DNA from 4 places in the Streptomyces huasconensis genome. Region 1 is predicted to be linked to each of the others. Evidence: riboswitches for the same ligand, from Rfam matches in the RefSeq annotation. Region 1 holds a riboswitch; each other region holds the start of a gene.

Region 1 (4,203 bases):
CTCTTCAGGACCTTCTTCAGCGTGTGGTAGACCTCGGTGCCCCAGCGCAGCGCCTCGGAGAACGACTCGGCGCCGATCGGCGCGATCATGAACTCCTGGATGTCGACGTTGGAGTCGGCGTGCGACCCGCCGTTGAGGATGTTCATCATCGGGACGGGCAGCAGGTGCGCGTTCGGACCGCCGAGGTAGCGGAACAGCGGCAGGTCGCTGGCCTCGGAGGCGGCGTGCGCGACGGCGAGCGAGACGCCGAGGATGGCGTTGGCGCCGAGGGAGCCCTTGTTGTCGGTGGCGTCCAGGTCGAACATGGCCTGGTCGATCAGGCGCTGCTCGGTGGCGTCGTAGCCGACCAGCTCCGGGCCGATCTGCTCGATGACGGCGAGGACGGCCTTCTCGACACCCTTGCCCTGGTAACGGTTGGGGTCACCGTCACGGAGTTCGATGGCCTCGAAAGCACCGGTGGAGGCACCGGACGGAACGGCGGCACGACCGGTGCTGCCGTCGTCGAGGCCGACCTCGACCTCGACCGTGGGGTTGCCTCGGGAGTCCAGGATTTCCCGGGCTACGACGACGTCGATGGACGGCACGAGCATCTCCTTCTGGGAGTGTGACGCGTAAACACGATTACGCCGGGCCGCTTCGGCCCTGCGTCTCCTGAGCCTAACCGGCCCGGAGCCTTCGGCCAGCCGACCGCCCGTCCCGTGGGACGGTCAAGTGCGCAAACAGCCGGGAAACAGGGCGTAAGCCCACGTTTTCTACTCGCTGGTAGCGAACAAGGGAGCCGAGCGGCGGTGGTGCGGACATGGCCCCGCCCCGGTGCGTACGGGGGTACGCGCACCGGGGCGGGGAGCCCGTGGGGACGGGGCGGGGAGTACGGCCGTGCTTCCGCCGAGGCACGGCCGCGTCTCCGGGGGGAGCCGGGTCAGCTCAGGTGGAGCTGCTGGCCCGGGTAGATGACGTCGGCGTTCTCGATGATGTCGCCGTTGAGCTTGTAGATCTTCTGCCAGCCGCCCTTGACGTCCTGCGCCGCGGCGATCTTGGACAGCGTGTCGCCGGTCTTGACCTTGTACTCGCCGTCGCCCTTCTTGACCGTCTTGCCGGTCGGGGTCTCGACGGTCTTCTTGGACTCGGTCTGCGGCGCGGGCTGCGGCTTCGGGGCCTGCTGCGTCTGGTGCTGCGGGGCGGCCTGCTGCTGCGTCTGCTGCGGCTTCGGCTGCGGCTTGGCCTGCTGCTGCGGGGCCTGCTGCTGCGGGGCGCCACCGTTGTACGCGGCGCCCGAGAGGCCGACGCCGCAGTGCGGCCAGGCACCCTTGCCCTGGCCCGCGAGGACCTTCTCGGCGACCGCGATCTGCTGGGCCTTGGAGGCCTTGTCGGCGGTGGGCGCGTACTGCGTGCCGCCGTACGCGGCCCAGGTGGACGGCGAGAACTGCAGGCCGCCCTGGTAGCCGTTGCCGGTGTTGATCGACCAGTTGCCGCCGGACTCGCACTGGGCGACGGCGTCCCACTCCTGGCCGGTGGCGGCGGAGGCCGAGCCGGCGGCCATCAGCGGGGCGGCCACGGCCGCACCGGTGACACCGGCGAGCGTGACGACACGAGTGGCCTTGGACGGACGACGGTGCTTGCCCTTGCTGGAAAACAGCATGAGTTCATCCCCTCACCGACGCCTGCGAGGTGAGCTGTCGGGTTCGGGCCAGTGAAGTTGCCCGGCCGCACTTCCTGAGTGCGACTTCACCCCTAGCCGGTTCCGTACGTCCCGCTCCTCCTCGGAGCTCGACGTGCGGACCCGGCGGCTTACCTTGGGTCCCCCGCTCCTGCCTACGGCGCTCGAAGCGACGACTGTTCCCGTCCGGCCGTTGGCAGGATTCGGCGTACCGACCGGCGGGGCCCACCAATGGCGGGCGTTGACGACCGTAGTCACGCGATCGCCGGAATTTCAAAGACGATCAGGGCTTCTGAGACCCATCTCTCACTCGCGCCAATTGGGGCATACAGCCCGAAGCGGCCGGTGGACGGGTCGTCAATTACCTCTACTTTTCGCCCAAATCGAGGCTCTGACCGGGGAGAATGAGGTCCGGGTCGGCACCGACGGTCTTCTTGTTCTCGGTGTACAGCTCGTGCCAACCGCCCTTGACGTCAAGGTCGTCCGCGATGGCCGACAGGTTGTCACCGGAGCGCACCGTGTACGCCCCGTCCGCCACCTTCTCGGTGCGCTCGCCGCCACGCGAGGCGTGCCGGCCGGGGCGGTCGCCGCCGCTGCCGCTCTCGCTCCCGGAGGAGGGGTTCTCGTCCGCGCGGTCGCCGCGGTGGCGGCCGGGGGTGGAGTCGTCGGCGGGGGTGGCCGGGTCCTTGGACGCGGGGCCGCCGGAGGAAGGGGCCTCCGCGCGCCCGGACTTGCCGTCCGTGGCGCTGTCGCCGCCCTTGTCGGCCCTCTCTCCCTCGCCTGCTCCCTTGTCTCCCTTGTCCCCCGTGTCGTGATTCTTGTCTCGGGAGGCGCTGTCCGGGTCGGGCGTGTCGCTCGGGTCGCCTTCGCCGTCGCGTGCGGAGTCAGGGGCCTTTGACGTGTCGTCGGAGGCCTTGCCGGCGTCCTTGTCCGTCTTGTCCTTGCGCCCCTTGGACTCCTTGGACTCCTTGGGCTCCTTGGACTTCTCGGGCGCCTTGGAATCCGTCGCGTCCGGGGTGACCGGGTCGCCCGGGTCCACGTCGGCCGCGGCTCCGCCGTCGGTGAGCCCGGCGATCGGGGCGCAGCTCGGCCAGGCCTGGGGGCCCTGCCCGTCGAGAATCCGCTCGGCCACGGCGATCTGCTGGGACTTGGAGGCCTGGTCGGCGCTCGGCGCGTAGTCGAGGCCGCCGTGCTTCTCCCACATCTCCTCGGAGAGCTGGAGTCCTCCGTAGTAACCGTTCCCGGGGTTGGCGCTCCACGCGCCGCCGCTCTCGCACTCGGCGAGCCGGTCCCACGTCACCGTCTCGGCGGCGCTCGCGCTGGTGGCTCCGAGCAGCGGGATGGCGATGGCGGACCCGGTGACTCCTGCCGCGACGATGAGGGCCGGGGCCTGGCGGGGGCGTCGGTGACGACCATTGCCGGAGAGCATGCGGTTGCCTTTCAGGAGACTGTTACGGCGACTTGGGCACCGGGTGCCCGAGTGGACGTGAACGTAGCCGCACTCGAACGCTTGTCACAAGTCGATGCAGCGGAGATCACGTCAACATCACAGTTGTGACGTGCCGTCAGAACGGTGCTGGTCCGGGGCCGTTTCCTGTGCGTCTGTGAACTTCACCGGCAGGGTGCGCAGTCCCCGCATGATCAGCCCGCCACGCCACCGCAAATCCGCCGGATCGGCCGCCAGTTGCAGGTCGGGCAGGCGCCTGAGCAACGTCGCGAGGGCGGTCTGGCCCTCCAGGCGGGCGAGCGGGGCGCCGAGGCAGTAGTGGATGCCGTGGCCGTAGCCGAGGTGCTGGTTGTCGCGGCGGGAGAGGTCCAGGGTGTCGGGCCGGTCGAAGCGTTCCGGGTCGCGGTCGGCGGCGGCGAGCACGACGAGGACGGGGTCGCCGACGGCGATGTCCTGCCCGCCGAGGGTCAGCGCCTCGGTGGCGAACCGCCAGGTGGCCAGCTCCACGGGTCCGTCGAAGCGGAGGAGTTCCTCCACGCCGGTCTCCAGCAGGCCCGTGTCGCCCTCCGCCAGCGCCTGCTGCAGCCGTGCGCGCTGCTCGGGGTGGGTGAGGAGGGCGTACATGCCGTTGCCGATGAGGTTGACGGTGGTCTCGAAGCCGGCGAAGAGGAGGATGAAGGCCATCGCGGCGGCCTCGTTCTCCGTGAGGTGCTCGCCGTGGTCGGAGGCGCGGATGAGGCCGGAGATGAGGTCGTCGCCGGGGTCGAGGCGCTTGCGGTGGATCAGCTCGGCGAGGTAGCCGCGCATCTTCTTCACGGAGCGGGCGACGCCGCCGCGCGGGCCTCCGCCGTGCCGGATCATCATGCCCGCCCAGTCGCGGAAGTCGTCCTGGTCCTCGCGGGGGACGCCGAGCAGGTCGCAGATGGCGTAGATGGGGAGCGGGAAGGCGAACTCGTGGATGAGGTCGGCCTCGCCCCTCGCCGCGAAGGCGTCGATGAGGCCGTCCGTCAGCTCCTGTACGCGGGGCGCGAACTCGGCGACGCGGCGTGGGGTGAACGCCTTCGAGACGAGGCGGCGCAGGCGGGTGTGGTCCGGCGGG
Region 2 (4,203 bases), 2.9 Mb from region 1:
GACCTGGACGCGGCCACCCTGGAAGACGCGCGCGCCTTCTTCCGTACGTATTACGCGCCCAACAATGCCGTCCTGTCGGTCGTCGGCGACATCGACCCGGAGCAGACGCTCGCCTGGGTGGAGAAGTACTTCGGGTCGATTCCCTCGCACGACGGCAAGCAGCCGCCGCGGAACGGCTCCCTCCCGGAGCGCATCGGCAAGGAACTGCGCGAGGTCGTCGAGGAGGACGTGCCGGCCCGCGCCCTCATGGCCGCGTACCGCCTCCCGGAGGACGGCACGCGCGCGTGCGACGCCGCCGACCTCGCCCTCACCGTCCTCGGCAGCGGCGAGTCCTCCCGGCTCTACAACCGCCTCGTGCGCCGCGACCGTACGGCCGTCGCCGCGGGCTTCGGCCTGCTGCGCCTCGCCGGCGCGCCCTCGCTCGGCTGGCTGGACGTGAAGACCTCCGGTGACGTCGAGGTGCCGGTCATCGAGGCCGCCGTCGACGAGGAGCTGGCCCGCTTCGCCGCGGAGGGCCCCACTCCGGAGGAGATGGAGCGCGCCCAGGCCCAGCTGGAGCGCGAGTGGCTCGACCGGCTCGGCACCGTCGCGGGCCGCGCGGACGAACTGTGCCGGTACGCGGTCCTGTTCGGCGACCCGCAGCTCGCCCTCACCGCCGTGCAGCGCGTGCTGGACGTCACCGCCGAGGAGGTGCAGGAGGTCGCCAAGGCCCGCCTGCGCCCGGACAACCGAGCGGTGCTCGTCTACGAACCCCTGGCCGCCGACGACGAGGCCGCCGAGGGCACCGAGGCCGCCGCCGAGACCGCAGAGGAAGAGGAGGCGGCGAAGTGACCGAGGCCGCGACGATGCAGTTCCACCCCCAGCCCCAGGCCGGCACGGCCAAGCCGTGGGCCTTCCCCGCCCCCGAGCGCGGCACGCTGCCCAACGGCCTCACGGTGCTGCGCTGCGACCGCCCCGGCCAGCAGGTCGTCGCCGTGGAGGTCCACCTGGAGGCGCCCCTGGACGCCGAGCCGCAGGGCCTCGACGGCGTCGCCACGATCATGGCGAGGGCCTTCAACGAAGGCACCGACAAGCACTCGGCGGAGGAGTTCGCCGCCGAGCTCGACCGGTGCGGTGCCACCATGGACGCGCACGCCGACCACCCCGGCGTCCGCGTCTCCCTCGAAGTCCCGGTCTCCCGCCTGCCCAAGGCGCTCGGCCTGCTCGCCGACGCCCTGCGGGCCCCCGCCTTCGCCGACAGCGAGATCGAACGCCTCGTACGCAACCGCCTGGACGAGATCCCGCACGAGGCGGCCAACCCGGCGCGGCGCGCCGCCAAGGAGCTCTCCAGGCAGCTCTTCCCGGCGAGTTCGCGCATGTCGAGGCCCCGCCAGGGCACCGAGGAGACGGTCAAGGCCATCGACTCGGCCGCGGTCCGCGCCTTCTACGAGACGCACGTCCGGCCGGCCACGTCCACGCTGGTGATCGTCGGCGACCTCGCCGGCACCGACCTGGACGCCGTTCTCGCGGACACCGTCGGCACCTGGACGGGCGACACGGCCGAGCCCCGCCCGATGCCCGCGATCACCGCCGACGACACGGGCCGCGTCGTCATCGTGGACCGCCCCGGAGCCGTGCAGACGCAGCTTCTGATCGGCCGCATCGGCCCGGACCGGCACGACCGGGTCTGGCCCGCCCAGATCCTCGGCACGTACTGCCTGGGCGGCACCCTCACCTCCCGCCTGGACCGCGTCCTGCGCGAGGAGAAGGGCTACACCTACGGCGTACGGGCGTTCAGCCAGGTCCTGCGGTCCGCCCCGGACGGCACGGGCGCCGCGATGCTCGCCATCAGCGGCTCCGTCGACACCGCCTCGACGGGGCCCGCGCTGGAGGACCTCTGGACGGTCCTGCGCACCCTCGCCGCGGAGGGCCTGACCGACGCGGAGCGCGACGTGGCGGTGCAGAACCTGGTGGGCGTGGCCCCGCTCAAGTACGAGATGGCCGCCTCCGTGGCCGCCACCCTCGCCGACCAGGTCGAGCAGAACCTCCCGGACGACTTCCAGGCGCGCCTGTACCGGCAGTTGGCCGCGACCGGCACCGTGGAGGCCACCGCGGCCGTCGTGAGCGCCTTCCCGGAGGACCACCTGGTGACGGTCCTCGTCGGGGACGCCGCGCAGATCGAGGAGCCCGTCAGGGCGCTCGGCATCGGCGAGGTGACGGTGGTCGCGGGCTGAGGCCCCGTCAGGACGCCAGTTCGGTGGTAGCGCGACCCCGGTGACCGTTTCGGTGACCGGGGTCGCCTACTCCCCATATGTCCGAATTCATATGGTGGTTGCATGTCTGGCGTGTGGCGTGCGCTACAAAAACGGCCTTCTGTTTGTCGATTGAAAGACGGTCCGTTTAGCGTCAGTCCGACTGTTCGTCACGCATCACGTCGCATCCGCGGCACCGGACAGCCATCGCCGAGTCCCCGTACGGCGCGAGCCAGGGGAGCCGGGGACCCACACGTCCCTTGGGGTGAATCGGGCACCTTGCCGTCAGGCGAGGGACTCGTAGGAGACCTTCCTGCTCCGAACCCGTCAGCTAACCCGGTAGGCGAGAAGGAAGGAAAGGATCAGCCGCTTCATGGCGTTCACCCGTGCCACCGGGAAGCACCGTCGTCCCAGCCGCCTCACCCGCACGACCGCGAACGTCGCGGGAGTGGCCGCGATCACCACCACCGGTGTCATCGGAGGCCTGGCCGCTCCGGCGCTCGCCGCCGCCGACGACGCCGCTCTCGAACACACCGGGCTCACCCAGGCGATCTCCGTCGGCGACTCGCTCGCCGACAGCATCGACGCGCAGGCCGCCGCCCAGCGGCAGGCCGCCGACGACGCGGCTGCCGCCAAGAAGGCCGAAGAGGCCGCCAAGAAGAAGGCCGCCGAGGAGAAGCGCAAGGCCGAGGCCGAGCGCAAGGCGAAGGCCAAGCAGGAGCGCGAGGCCAAGGAGCGCGCCGCCCGCGCGGCCGAGCGCAAGCGCCTGAACACCTACGTCTCCCCGATCTCCGGCTCGTACGTCTCCACGGGCTACCAGACCGGCGGCGCGATGTGGTCCTCCGGCAGCCACACCGGCGTCGACTTCCACGCCGCGTCCGGCACCCCGGTGCACGCGGTGGGCGCCGGTACCGTCGTCGAGGCGGGCTGGGGCGGTGCCTACGGCAACAACGTGGTCATCAAGATGAACGACGGCACGTACACCCAGTACGGCCACATGTCGTCCCTCGGCGTCACGGTCGGCCAGACGGTCACCCCGGGCCAGCAGATAGGCCTCTCGGGCTCCACCGGCAACTCCAGTGGCCCGCACCTCCACTTCGAGGCCCGCACCGGCGCGGAGTACGGCTCGGACATCGACCCCGTGGCGTACCTTCGCTCGCACGGCGTCAACGTCTGACCTCTCCGACGCGCTCAGCGCCTCACCGAAGGCCCCGGCTCTTGCGAGCCGGGGCCTTCGCCGTTTCCGGCGCCGTTTCCAGGCCCGCCCGCGCTTGGCCAAAAGATATCCATGAATTCCGGCCCCCCATCGGAAATTCCGAAGTCCTGCAATAGAGTCGCGAGACAGTCACGCACGAGTGTCGGTCGACCGCGTTTCGCGGGGATCAAAGCGGAGGTCCGGTCATGCGCATTCCCGCGCAGTCGGTATGCACGGCCATCCGGGACGACATTGTCGCCGGGGTCTACGAAAGGGGCGGCCGGCTCACCGAGGAGCTTCTCGCACGTCGCTACGGCGTCTCCCGCGTCCCCGTGCGCGAAGCCCTGCGCACCCTGGAGGCCGAGGGTTTCGTCGTCACGCGCAGGCACGCGGGCGCCTGTGTCGCCGAGCCCACGGAGCAGGAGGCCGCCGATCTCCTGGAGCTGCGCACGGTGCTCGAACCGCTCGCCGCGGCCCGCGCCGCGCACCGCCGCACCGAGGCGCACCTCAAGGTCCTGCGCGGGCTCGTGCGGCTGGGCCAGGAGCGCGTGCGGAGGGGGCAGGGGGAGGATCTGCGCTCGCTGGGCGGCTGGTTCCACGAGACGCTCGCCCAGGCCTCCGGCAGCCCCGGCCTCATCACGCTGCTCACCCAGCTGCGGCACAAGCTCGCCTGGATGTACGTCGTGGAGCCCCCGGCCGCGCCCGCCGTCTCCTGGTCCGAACACGCGGCGATCGTCGACGCGGTGGCCCGCGGGGACGCGGAACGGGCCAGGACGC
Region 3 (4,203 bases), 630 kb from region 1:
TGGCGCTGCTGCGCCACCGGGGGCGCCGCGGCCGGGCGGGCGCCGACTTCGTCGTACGCGAGCGGGAGTTGCTCGAACAGCTCTGGGAGCGCCGCGAGCCGGCCCGCCCCGCGCTGGCGTACGCGGCCCGCGCGATCACCCCGGTCATGCGCCCCCTGCCGTACGCGGCGTATGCCCACCCGCACGGCGCGTACCACCCCGCTCCGTACGCCCCCGCCCCGTACGGCCAGCCGCAGCCCTACCCGGCACCGGCGTACGGCCACCCGGTCCACAACCCCTACCGCTCCTAGGCGCCCGAAAGTCCGGAAACCCGGAAGCCCGGAGGCCAGGGAGCCCGGAAGCCTACGCGGAGGCCGCCGTCAGCGCCGTCAGCTCGGCGTCCGTCAGTTCGAGGTCCGCCACCGCGAGCAGCGCCGGCAGCTGCTCGACCGTGCGGGCGGAGGCGATCGGCGCCGCCACGGTGGGCTGGGCCGCGAGCCACGCGAGGGCCACGGTCGCGACCTCCGCCTCATGCGCCTCGGCGATCTCGTCGAGCGCGGCGAGGACCCGGCCGCCCCTCTCGGTGCCCGCGTACTCCTCGGCCCGGCCGCTGCGCGCGCTCTCCACGCGCGTGCCGGGGCGGTACTTGCCGGTGAGGAAGCCGGAGGCGAGCGCGTAGTACGGGACGGCGGCCAGGCCGGAGCGCGAGGCGACCTCCTGGAGGCGGCCCTCGTAGGTGTCGCGGGAGACGAGGTTGTAGTGCGGCTGGAGCGCGACGAAGCGGGCGAGGCCCTCGCGGTCGGAGAAGTCGAGGGACTCCTGGAGCCGCTCGGGCGTGATGTTGGAGGCGGCGATGGCGCGCACCTTGCCGGCCGCGACCAGCTCGTCCAGCGTCCCGATGATCTCCTCCACGGGGACCGACGGGTCGTCGTAGTGCGTGTAGTAGAGGTCGATGTAGTCGGTGCCGAGGCGGCGCAGGGAGGCGTCGGCGGCGCCCTTGATGGTCTCCGGGGCCAGACCGGTGTACTCGGGGTGGGCGCCGACCTTCGTCGCCACGATGACGTCGGAGCGGTTGCCGCGGGCGGTCAGCCACTCGCCGATGAGGGTCTCGGACTCGCCGCCCTTGTTCCCCTCCACCCAGGCCGAGTACACGTCGGCCGTGTCGATGAAGTTGCCGCCCGCCGCGGTGTAGGCGTCGAGGACGGCGAAGGACGCCGCCCGGTCGGCCGTCCACCCGAAGACGTTGCCTCCCAGGGCCAGCGGGAAGACGTCGAGGTCGGATGAGCCAAGAGTGCGAAGAGAAGTCATACGTTCCTCAACGGACCCGGCGGAAACGGAATTCCGTCCGCTCCCCCAAAGGAACGTCAAGCAAAGGAACGTAAGCCCGCGGGCCCCGGGTCAGGGGTTGAGGCCCTTGCTCTGCAGCCAGGCGAGCGGGTCGACGGTGGAGCCGCCCGCGGTGTGCACCTCCATGTGCAGGTGCGGCCCGGTGACGTTGCCGGTCGCGCCCACCCGGCCGATGACATCGCCGGTGCTGACCTTCTGGCCCGCGCTGACGTTCATCGAGGACTGGTGGCAGTACCAGACCTCGGTGCCGTCGCTCAGCTCCAGGACCGTGCGGTAGCCGTACGCCCCCGCCCAGCCGGCTTCCTTGACGGTGCCGGTGTGGACGGCCTTGAGCGGGGTACCCGTCGGAGCGGCGAAGTCGAGACCGGTGTGGTGCCCGGAGGACCACATGGAGCCGGCGACACCGAAGTGGGACGTGATGGTGTACGAGGAGGTGGGCAGCGCGTAGCTCTTGGCGAGCTTGGCCCGGCGTTCGGCCAGGGCCTTGGCCTCGCGGGCCTCCCGCTCCTTCTTCTTCTTGGCGGCGGCCTCGGCGTCGGCCTTGCGCTCCGCCTGCCTCTGCTGGGCGGCGGCCTCCTCGGCGGCCTTCTTGACTGCGGCCTCCTCGGCCGCGCTGCGCACCGCGTCGTCCGCCTGGTCCTGCTGGTTCTCGGCCTGCTGCATGATGCGGGCGCGCAGGGCCTCGCCCGCGTCCGTGGTGCCCTGCTGGGCGTCGGTGTGGCTGACACCGGCCGCGGTGAGCGGGGCGGCCGCGGCGACGGTCTCGGCGCCCGCGGGGGCCGCGGAGTCATCGGAGAGCAGTGCGCCCACGCCGGGCAGGGACTCGGCCGCGGGCAGCGAGTCGGTGACGGCGCCCAGGTCGGGCATGGAGATGGAGACGGGCGGCTTGCCGTCCTGCGCGGTGGCCATGCCGCCCGCGCCGACGGCGGCGATGACGCCGACGCCCAGCACGGTGGAGCTGCGGGCGAGCCCGCCGCCGCCCTTCTTGTGCACACGGTGCCTGCCGCGGACGGGACGGACGGACTCCTCGGTGGGGTTCCATTCCTCCCAGGTCTCCGGGTCGTATCCACCGAAGTCGTCGTCATTCGGTATGTACGCGGCTTGGGGGGCAGGCCGGTTGGACGCCACTGGGGCGCACTCCTTTCCTTCCTTCTCGCCTACCGGGTTAGCTGACGGGTTCGGAGCAGGAAGGTCTCCTACGGACATCTGGCACGGATGCACAGGTGCCCGATTCACCCCAAGTTGGTGGTTCCCCGGCTCCCTTGCGGGATTAGGCGTGTGCGCACGGAGCCGCCTCTAGTGACGGCTGGGACGACCGCGCTGCGTTATCGAACGTTAATAGACAGCGGTGCCGTATTCCAAGCTGTTCCGATTGATCGTTAACGCTCACGGCCGGTACTTATCGGGGCAAGCCGACCCATAGCAGGGCGAGTTGACCCTGTATCAACCCACGAAAGCCGCGTACCGGAACTTCACATTCCCTTGACAGAACGTCAGTTGTCATGCGGACGGCTCCGCTTCGCTCACGGCCGGTGACAGGCCCCCTCCCCCGCGGGCTTCCCGTCCCCCGTGGCCGGCCGCCGCACCGCCAGCAGCGCCATGTCGTCCGTCGTCGCACCCCCGGTGTGCCGCCGTACCTCCTGCGTGAGCGTGGCGAGCAGCGTGTGCGGACCCTCGCGGCCGGGGAAGATCCGCCCGCCGAGCCGGGCCGCCGGGTCGTAGAAGGCCCCGGCCGCGTCGCGCGCCTCCGAGAGCCCGTCCGTGTAGAAGAGCAGCATCGCGCCCGGCGGGAACTCCGACTCGTCCGCCCGGTCCGGCCACGCGCCCAGTTCCCCCATGCCGAGCGGGAGCGCGGGCTCGCTCGGCGTGAGCACGCACAGCCGCCCGTCGCCCCGCAGCAGCAGCGGTTCCGGGTGCCCCCGGTTCACCAGCCGTACGCAGCCCTCGCCGACCCGGATCTCCGCGAGGACGGCGGTGGTGAACCCCTCGAAGGCGTCGAGCCCGTCCCGCCGGGTGCCCTCCCGCGCCAGGGCCCGCTCCAGGCGCTGCGCCACCGCCTCCAGGGTGGTCTCCTGCTCGGCGGCCTCGCGGAAGGCGCCGATGACGACGGCGACGGCGGCCACCGCGCCCATGCCCTTGCCCCGGACATCGCCGACGATGAGCCGTACGCCGTGCGGGGTGTCCTGCACGGCGTACAGGTCGCCGCCGATGAAAGCGTCGGCCTGCGCGGCCTCGTACCGCGCCGCCAGGTCCAGCCCGCCGATGCGGGGGTCGGGCTGCGGCAGGACGGCGCGCTGGGTGGCCTCGGCGATGGAGCGGGCGATGGCGAGCCGGTCGTTGCCGCGGCGCACGACGCGGTTGATGAAGACCGCCAGAGCCGCGACGGTGGCCACGGTGAGCAGTTCGGTGACGGCCTCGGCATGGCCGCCGGCGGAGTTGCCGTAGTGCAGCACGATGACCGCGGCCGAGGCCGCGACGCCCGTCAGGACGGTGCAGAGCAGCGAGTAGAAGGGGGCGGCGATCAGCGGGGCCGCCGTGAAGAGCGGGGCGGCCGTGAACGCGGGCGGGGTCAGGGCGTCGTACACGACCCCCACGACGAGGAGCAGGACGGGCAGGACGCGTACGAGTGTCCGCTCGTGCGCGGTGGCTCCGCTGCCCCCGGTACCTCCACGCTGCCCCACCGCTTGTCTCCCGCCGATCCCGCGCCCGTCGCCGCGCTGCACCCAGGTTTCCCGGCGCGGGGTGCGGGTGCGAGCTGGTGTGGGCCATACGGGTGACGGGACGGGTCGCGCCGGGGCCCGGAAACACCGAAGGCCCGGAGTCCGTGACTGATCACGGACTCCGGGCCTTCGGCCTTCAGTAGCGGGGACAGGATTT
Region 4 (4,203 bases), 2.8 Mb from region 1:
GCGATCAGGTCCGGCGAGCTGATCCACGTCTCCGGACAGCTCTCACTCGACGAGGCGGGCGCCTTCCGCTATGCGGACGACTTCACCGCCCAGCTCCAGGCGACGTACACCAACCTGGACAAGATCCTGGGCCATTACGGCGCCACCCGGCGCCAGGTCGTCTCCCAGAACCTGTATGTGGTGGACCTTCGGCAGTACGCCACGGCGGCAGCCGAAGGCAACCTGGCCTATTTCGGCGGCCACCGTCCCGCCAGCACGGTCGTCGGCGTCACCGACCTGACCTTCCCCGGCCAGGTCGTCGAGATCAGCTTCGTCGTCGACATGCGGCTGCCCGCCTGATCGCACTCGCCTCGCAGGTGGACCTGGGCATCCCCTCACGCACCGAACGTACGTCCTGTACATTTTTGACGGAGCTGGTCTCGTCCGTCGACCCGTACAAGAGAGGCGTGCCATGTACCGTCCGTCCGCCCGTCATGTCCTGCCCGAGTTCACCGAGCGCACCAGCTCGGGGACGCGGACCATGGACCCGTACTCCCGGCTGCTCGAAGAGCGGATCGTCTTTCTCGGCACGCCTGTTGACGACACGTCGGCGAACGACGTGATGGCGCAGTTCATGCATCTGGAGTACCTCGCGCCGGACCGTGACATCTCGCTGTACATCAACTCCCCCGGTGGCTCGTTCAGCGCGATGACCGCCCTCTACGACACGATCCGGTTCGTCAGCTGCGACGTGGAGACGATCTGTCTCGGCCAGGCCGCCTCGGCCGCCGCCGTCCTGCTGGCGGCCGGCACCCCCGGCAAGCGGTACGCACTGCCCGGGGCCCGGGTCCTGATCCACCAACCCTCCTTCTCCGAGCCGATCCAGGGGCAGGCCAGCGATCTGGCGATCCAGGCCGACGAGATCGCGCGGACCCGGGAACTCCTCGAAGAACTGCTCGCGCGGCACACGGGACAGAGCCGTGAGCGGATCACCGCCGACATCGAGCGGGACAAGATCCTCGACGCCCGGGCCGCCGTGGAGTACGGGCTCGTGGACCGGATCGTCGCGAGCCGCAAGACCTCGTCCGGCACGCACGGGACGAGGTGACCCGCGGATGCTGCCACCCGAGCTGCCCCCGCTGCCCGCTCTGACCCGCGCGGAGGCCGAGCTGATCGACCGTTACCTGGAAGTCGTCGACCTGCTCGGCCGGATCAACCCCGCCCGCACCGAGCACACCTACGGCGGTCTGCGCGCCGCACAGGCCCTGGTCGGCCGGGCGACGGCCCTGCGGGACGCGCTGACCCTCATGCATCAGCGCGGCGAGAACGAGGTCCACGCCGCCACGCTCGCCCGGGCGCTGCGCGTCCTGGACGGCGAGCGGCGGGCCGGGCGGGTGGGCGTGCCGCCGTCGGCGGGCCGGTGAACCGCCCGCCGACGGCCTCCCGCCCGCGGGAGGCGGCCACCCGCTGAACGACGCGTTCCGTTCGGTAGAACGTCCGGTTCCGTTTCGAAACGGACCAGATGGGCTACCTCAGTTGGCGTATTTGGGACTCCCTTATCACGCGGCCGGGAGTTGCGCGAAACACCTACGACGAGAGCGGAATGGATCGTTCCAGTGCTGGTCGAACCGTCGTCAGACACGGCCGCGGAAGGTCGAATTCGGCAGCGTCCACCCGAACAGGTCAGTCGTGAGTAGCCTCACAAAACGTCGTTTCGACTCGGTTTTCGAGCTGTTTTCGGGTCAAGATCCCTTCCGACGACATGCCTCCGCCACAGCGGCGGGGCGATCCGGGCGGACGCCGAGTCCTGCCGCCGCCCGGATGACCGGTCGACATCGGTGCATCGGCAGGAGTGGAGGACCCAATCAAGGCGGGCCCGTCCGGAGAGTCCGGACGACGCCCTTGGGGTGAAGCCGCAGAGCATGACGCGGCCGGGCATCTTCGCCTGCCCGAACCCGACAGGTCATCCTTCACAGGCGGCTGACGAAGGGTTACGCATGACCGCGCTGAATCACGTTCCGTCGCTGCTCGGCAGGACCGGGGCCGTCTCGGCCCTCACCCTCGCCGTTGTGGGCGGCACCGTCATGGCCCCCGGGCTCACGTCGGAAGCCGAGGCAGCCACCCACGGAACGAAAGCGCTCAAGATCGCGGCGTCCAAGAAGGGCTCCCCGTACAGCTATGGAGCGGTGGGACCCCACCGCTTCGACTGCTCGGGCCTGACGCTGTACTCGTACAAGCGCACGGGCAAGAAGCTGCCGCGCACGGCCGCCGCGCAGTACAACAAGACGCGGCACATCGCCAAGTCCCAGCGGGCCCGCGGTGACCTGGTGTTCTTCCACTCGGGCCGCAACGTCTACCACGTCGGGATCTACGCGGGTGACGGCCGCATCTGGCACGCACCGAAGAGGGGGACCGTGGTACGCAAGGACAAGATCTGGAGCAAGAGCGTCTGGTACGGCCGGGTCCGCTAGCCCGCCTGCCGCGCCCGGCCGGCCGCGGGGGTCCGTGGACCCGCATACCGCGCCCGGCCGGGCACACGCCCGGCACCGTCCGCAGTGCGTCCGGCACGGCGGGCGGGGCCGCGCGACGAGAGGCCGCCCCCTCCGCGTGAGGGGGCACCCTCACGTCCGCAGGGGTGCGAGGAGCAGCGCCAGGCCCAGCGCGCCGAGCGCGGCGCCGGTGACGGCTTCGACGGCCCGTGCGGCGCGCGGCCTGCGCAGCCACCTGCCGAGCCGGTCCACCGTGAGGGCCACGACCGGGAACCACAGCAGGGCGAGCGCCACGACGACGCCCGCGAGCAGCAGCGTCCTCGGCATCGCCGGGCTGCCGTCCGGCACGAACTGCGGCAGCACACTGAGGAACGTGAGGGACGCCTTCGGGTTCAGCGCGTTGGTGAGGAAGCCCTCCCGCAGACCGCCGCCCCGCTCCATCGGCTCGTGGCCCGTGGACGGCCGCGGCCGCGTCGCGGAGCGCACTGCGCGCCAGGCGAGATACAGCACATAGGCGCCGCCGACGATCTGCAGCGCCCCGAACAGCGCGGGCACGGCCGTGAGGACCGCCGCGACGCCCGCGACCGCCAGCGCTGTGTGCACCAGCAGCCCCGCGACGACACCGACCGCGCAGGCGACTCCCGCCCTGCGTGAGGAGAGGGCGTTGCGTACGACGACGGTGAAGTCGGCGCCCGGCAGGGCGACGATGCCCGCGGCGACGCCCGTGAAGGCGACCAGTTGTGCGTCCATGCCGCCCAGCCTGCCGGGCGCGAGCCTTCAGCAGGTATGTGGAATATCCTGGGTCTGCCTTAAGCATCCGTTTAGCCCGACCCTACGCGCCCGGTCCTGTGCCCGGCCCTACGCCCGGCCCTGCCGAAGCGCGCGCCGCCGACGGGAGATCCGTATGTACGACCCCACGCGGCTCGCCGCCCTGATCGCCGTCTCCGAGGCCGGTTCGATCACCCGCGCCGCCGAGCGCCTCGGCTACACCGTCCCCGCGCTCTCCCAGCAGCTGGCCAAGCTGGAGCGGGAGGCGGGCGCCGCGCTTCTGGTGCGCCATCACCGCGGGGCCCGGCTGACGGGCGCGGGCGAGCTGCTGGCGGGGCACGCCCGCCGGGTGCTCGACGAGATGGAGCGGGCCCGGCACGAACTGGCGCGGCTCGCCGGGCTCTCGGGCGGGAGGCTGCGCCTCGGCACCTTCCAGACGGCGGGCATCCACCTGCTGCCGCCCGTCCTGTCGGCGTTCCGCAGGGCCCATCCGGAGGTGGGTCTGACCGTGACGGACCGCGAACCACCGTCCGGTGTCGCGGCCGTGGCGGAGGGCGCGGTCGACCTCGCCCTCACCCATACGTACGAGCCCGCCGACCCGGTGCCGCTGCCCGCCGCGGTGTCGGCCGAGCCCGTCCTGGTGGAGGAACTGGTCCTGGTGACCCAGCCGGGGCACGCCCTCACCAGCGGCACGTCACGGCTGCCGCTCACCGGGCTGACCGGTCAGCCGGTGATCAGCATGGCGCCCGATCACCCGCCCCGGCAGGCCGTGGAGCGCGCCCTCGCCGAGGCCGGGGCGGCGCCCGCCGTCGTGGTCGACACGCCCGGCTACGCCTTGGTCTGCGCCCTGGTCAGCGCGGGGCTCGGCGTGGCCGTGGTACCGGAGATGGTGGCGCGCACCGCCTCGACACCGGTCGGCATGCGGCTCCTCGACCCCGGCGACCTGCGGCGGACGATCTCGGTCGCG

What was found. A riboswitch is a leader RNA that binds a small molecule or an ion and turns the genes downstream of it on or off. The one in region 1 is predicted to bind cyclic di-AMP.
Region 2: it holds a riboswitch for cyclic di-AMP, as region 1 does, so the genes downstream of both, J2N69_RS27900 (M23 family metallopeptidase) here and J2N69_RS14430 (LysM peptidoglycan-binding domain-containing protein) in region 1, are expected to answer to the same signal.
Region 3: it holds a riboswitch for cyclic di-AMP, as region 1 does, so the genes downstream of both, J2N69_RS17485 (M23 family metallopeptidase) here and J2N69_RS14430 (LysM peptidoglycan-binding domain-containing protein) in region 1, are expected to answer to the same signal.
Region 4: it holds a riboswitch for cyclic di-AMP, as region 1 does, so the genes downstream of both, J2N69_RS01975 (C40 family peptidase) here and J2N69_RS14430 (LysM peptidoglycan-binding domain-containing protein) in region 1, are expected to answer to the same signal.

The regions. Positions count from the first base shown of each region.
Region 1 covers NZ_CP086119.1:3,213,605-3,217,807, forward strand. Annotated here, with positions in the region: gene eno (phosphopyruvate hydratase) at 1-584, opposite strand, end outside; gene J2N69_RS14430 (LysM peptidoglycan-binding domain-containing protein) at 920-1,639, opposite strand; cyclic di-AMP (ydaO/yuaA leader) riboswitch at 1,644-1,830, opposite strand; gene J2N69_RS14435 (transglycosylase family protein) at 2,025-3,086, opposite strand; gene J2N69_RS14440 (cytochrome P450 family protein) at 3,204-4,203, opposite strand, start outside.
Region 2 covers NZ_CP086119.1:6,135,766-6,139,968, forward strand. Annotated here, with positions in the region: gene J2N69_RS27890 (M16 family metallopeptidase) at 1-831, shown strand, start outside; gene J2N69_RS27895 (M16 family metallopeptidase) at 828-2,213, shown strand; cyclic di-AMP (ydaO/yuaA leader) riboswitch at 2,430-2,591, shown strand; gene J2N69_RS27900 (M23 family metallopeptidase) at 2,605-3,408, shown strand; gene J2N69_RS27905 (GntR family transcriptional regulator) at 3,633-4,203, shown strand, end outside.
Region 3 covers NZ_CP086119.1:3,847,511-3,851,713, forward strand. Annotated here, with positions in the region: gene J2N69_RS17475 (PrsW family glutamic-type intramembrane protease) at 1-290, shown strand, start outside; gene J2N69_RS17480 (aldo/keto reductase) at 343-1,287, opposite strand; gene J2N69_RS17485 (M23 family metallopeptidase) at 1,378-2,454, opposite strand; cyclic di-AMP (ydaO/yuaA leader) riboswitch at 2,466-2,613, opposite strand; gene J2N69_RS17490 (PP2C family protein-serine/threonine phosphatase) at 2,850-4,007, opposite strand; tRNA gene J2N69_RS17495 (tRNA-Met) at 4,187-4,203, opposite strand, start outside.
Region 4 covers NZ_CP086119.1:445,945-450,147, forward strand. Annotated here, with positions in the region: gene J2N69_RS01960 (RidA family protein) at 1-339, shown strand, start outside; gene J2N69_RS01965 (ATP-dependent Clp protease proteolytic subunit) at 452-1,087, shown strand; gene J2N69_RS01970 (hypothetical protein) at 1,095-1,403, shown strand; cyclic di-AMP (ydaO/yuaA leader) riboswitch at 1,806-1,973, shown strand; gene J2N69_RS01975 (C40 family peptidase) at 1,977-2,450, shown strand; gene J2N69_RS01980 (LysE family translocator) at 2,601-3,218, opposite strand; gene J2N69_RS01985 (LysR family transcriptional regulator) at 3,373-4,203, shown strand, end outside.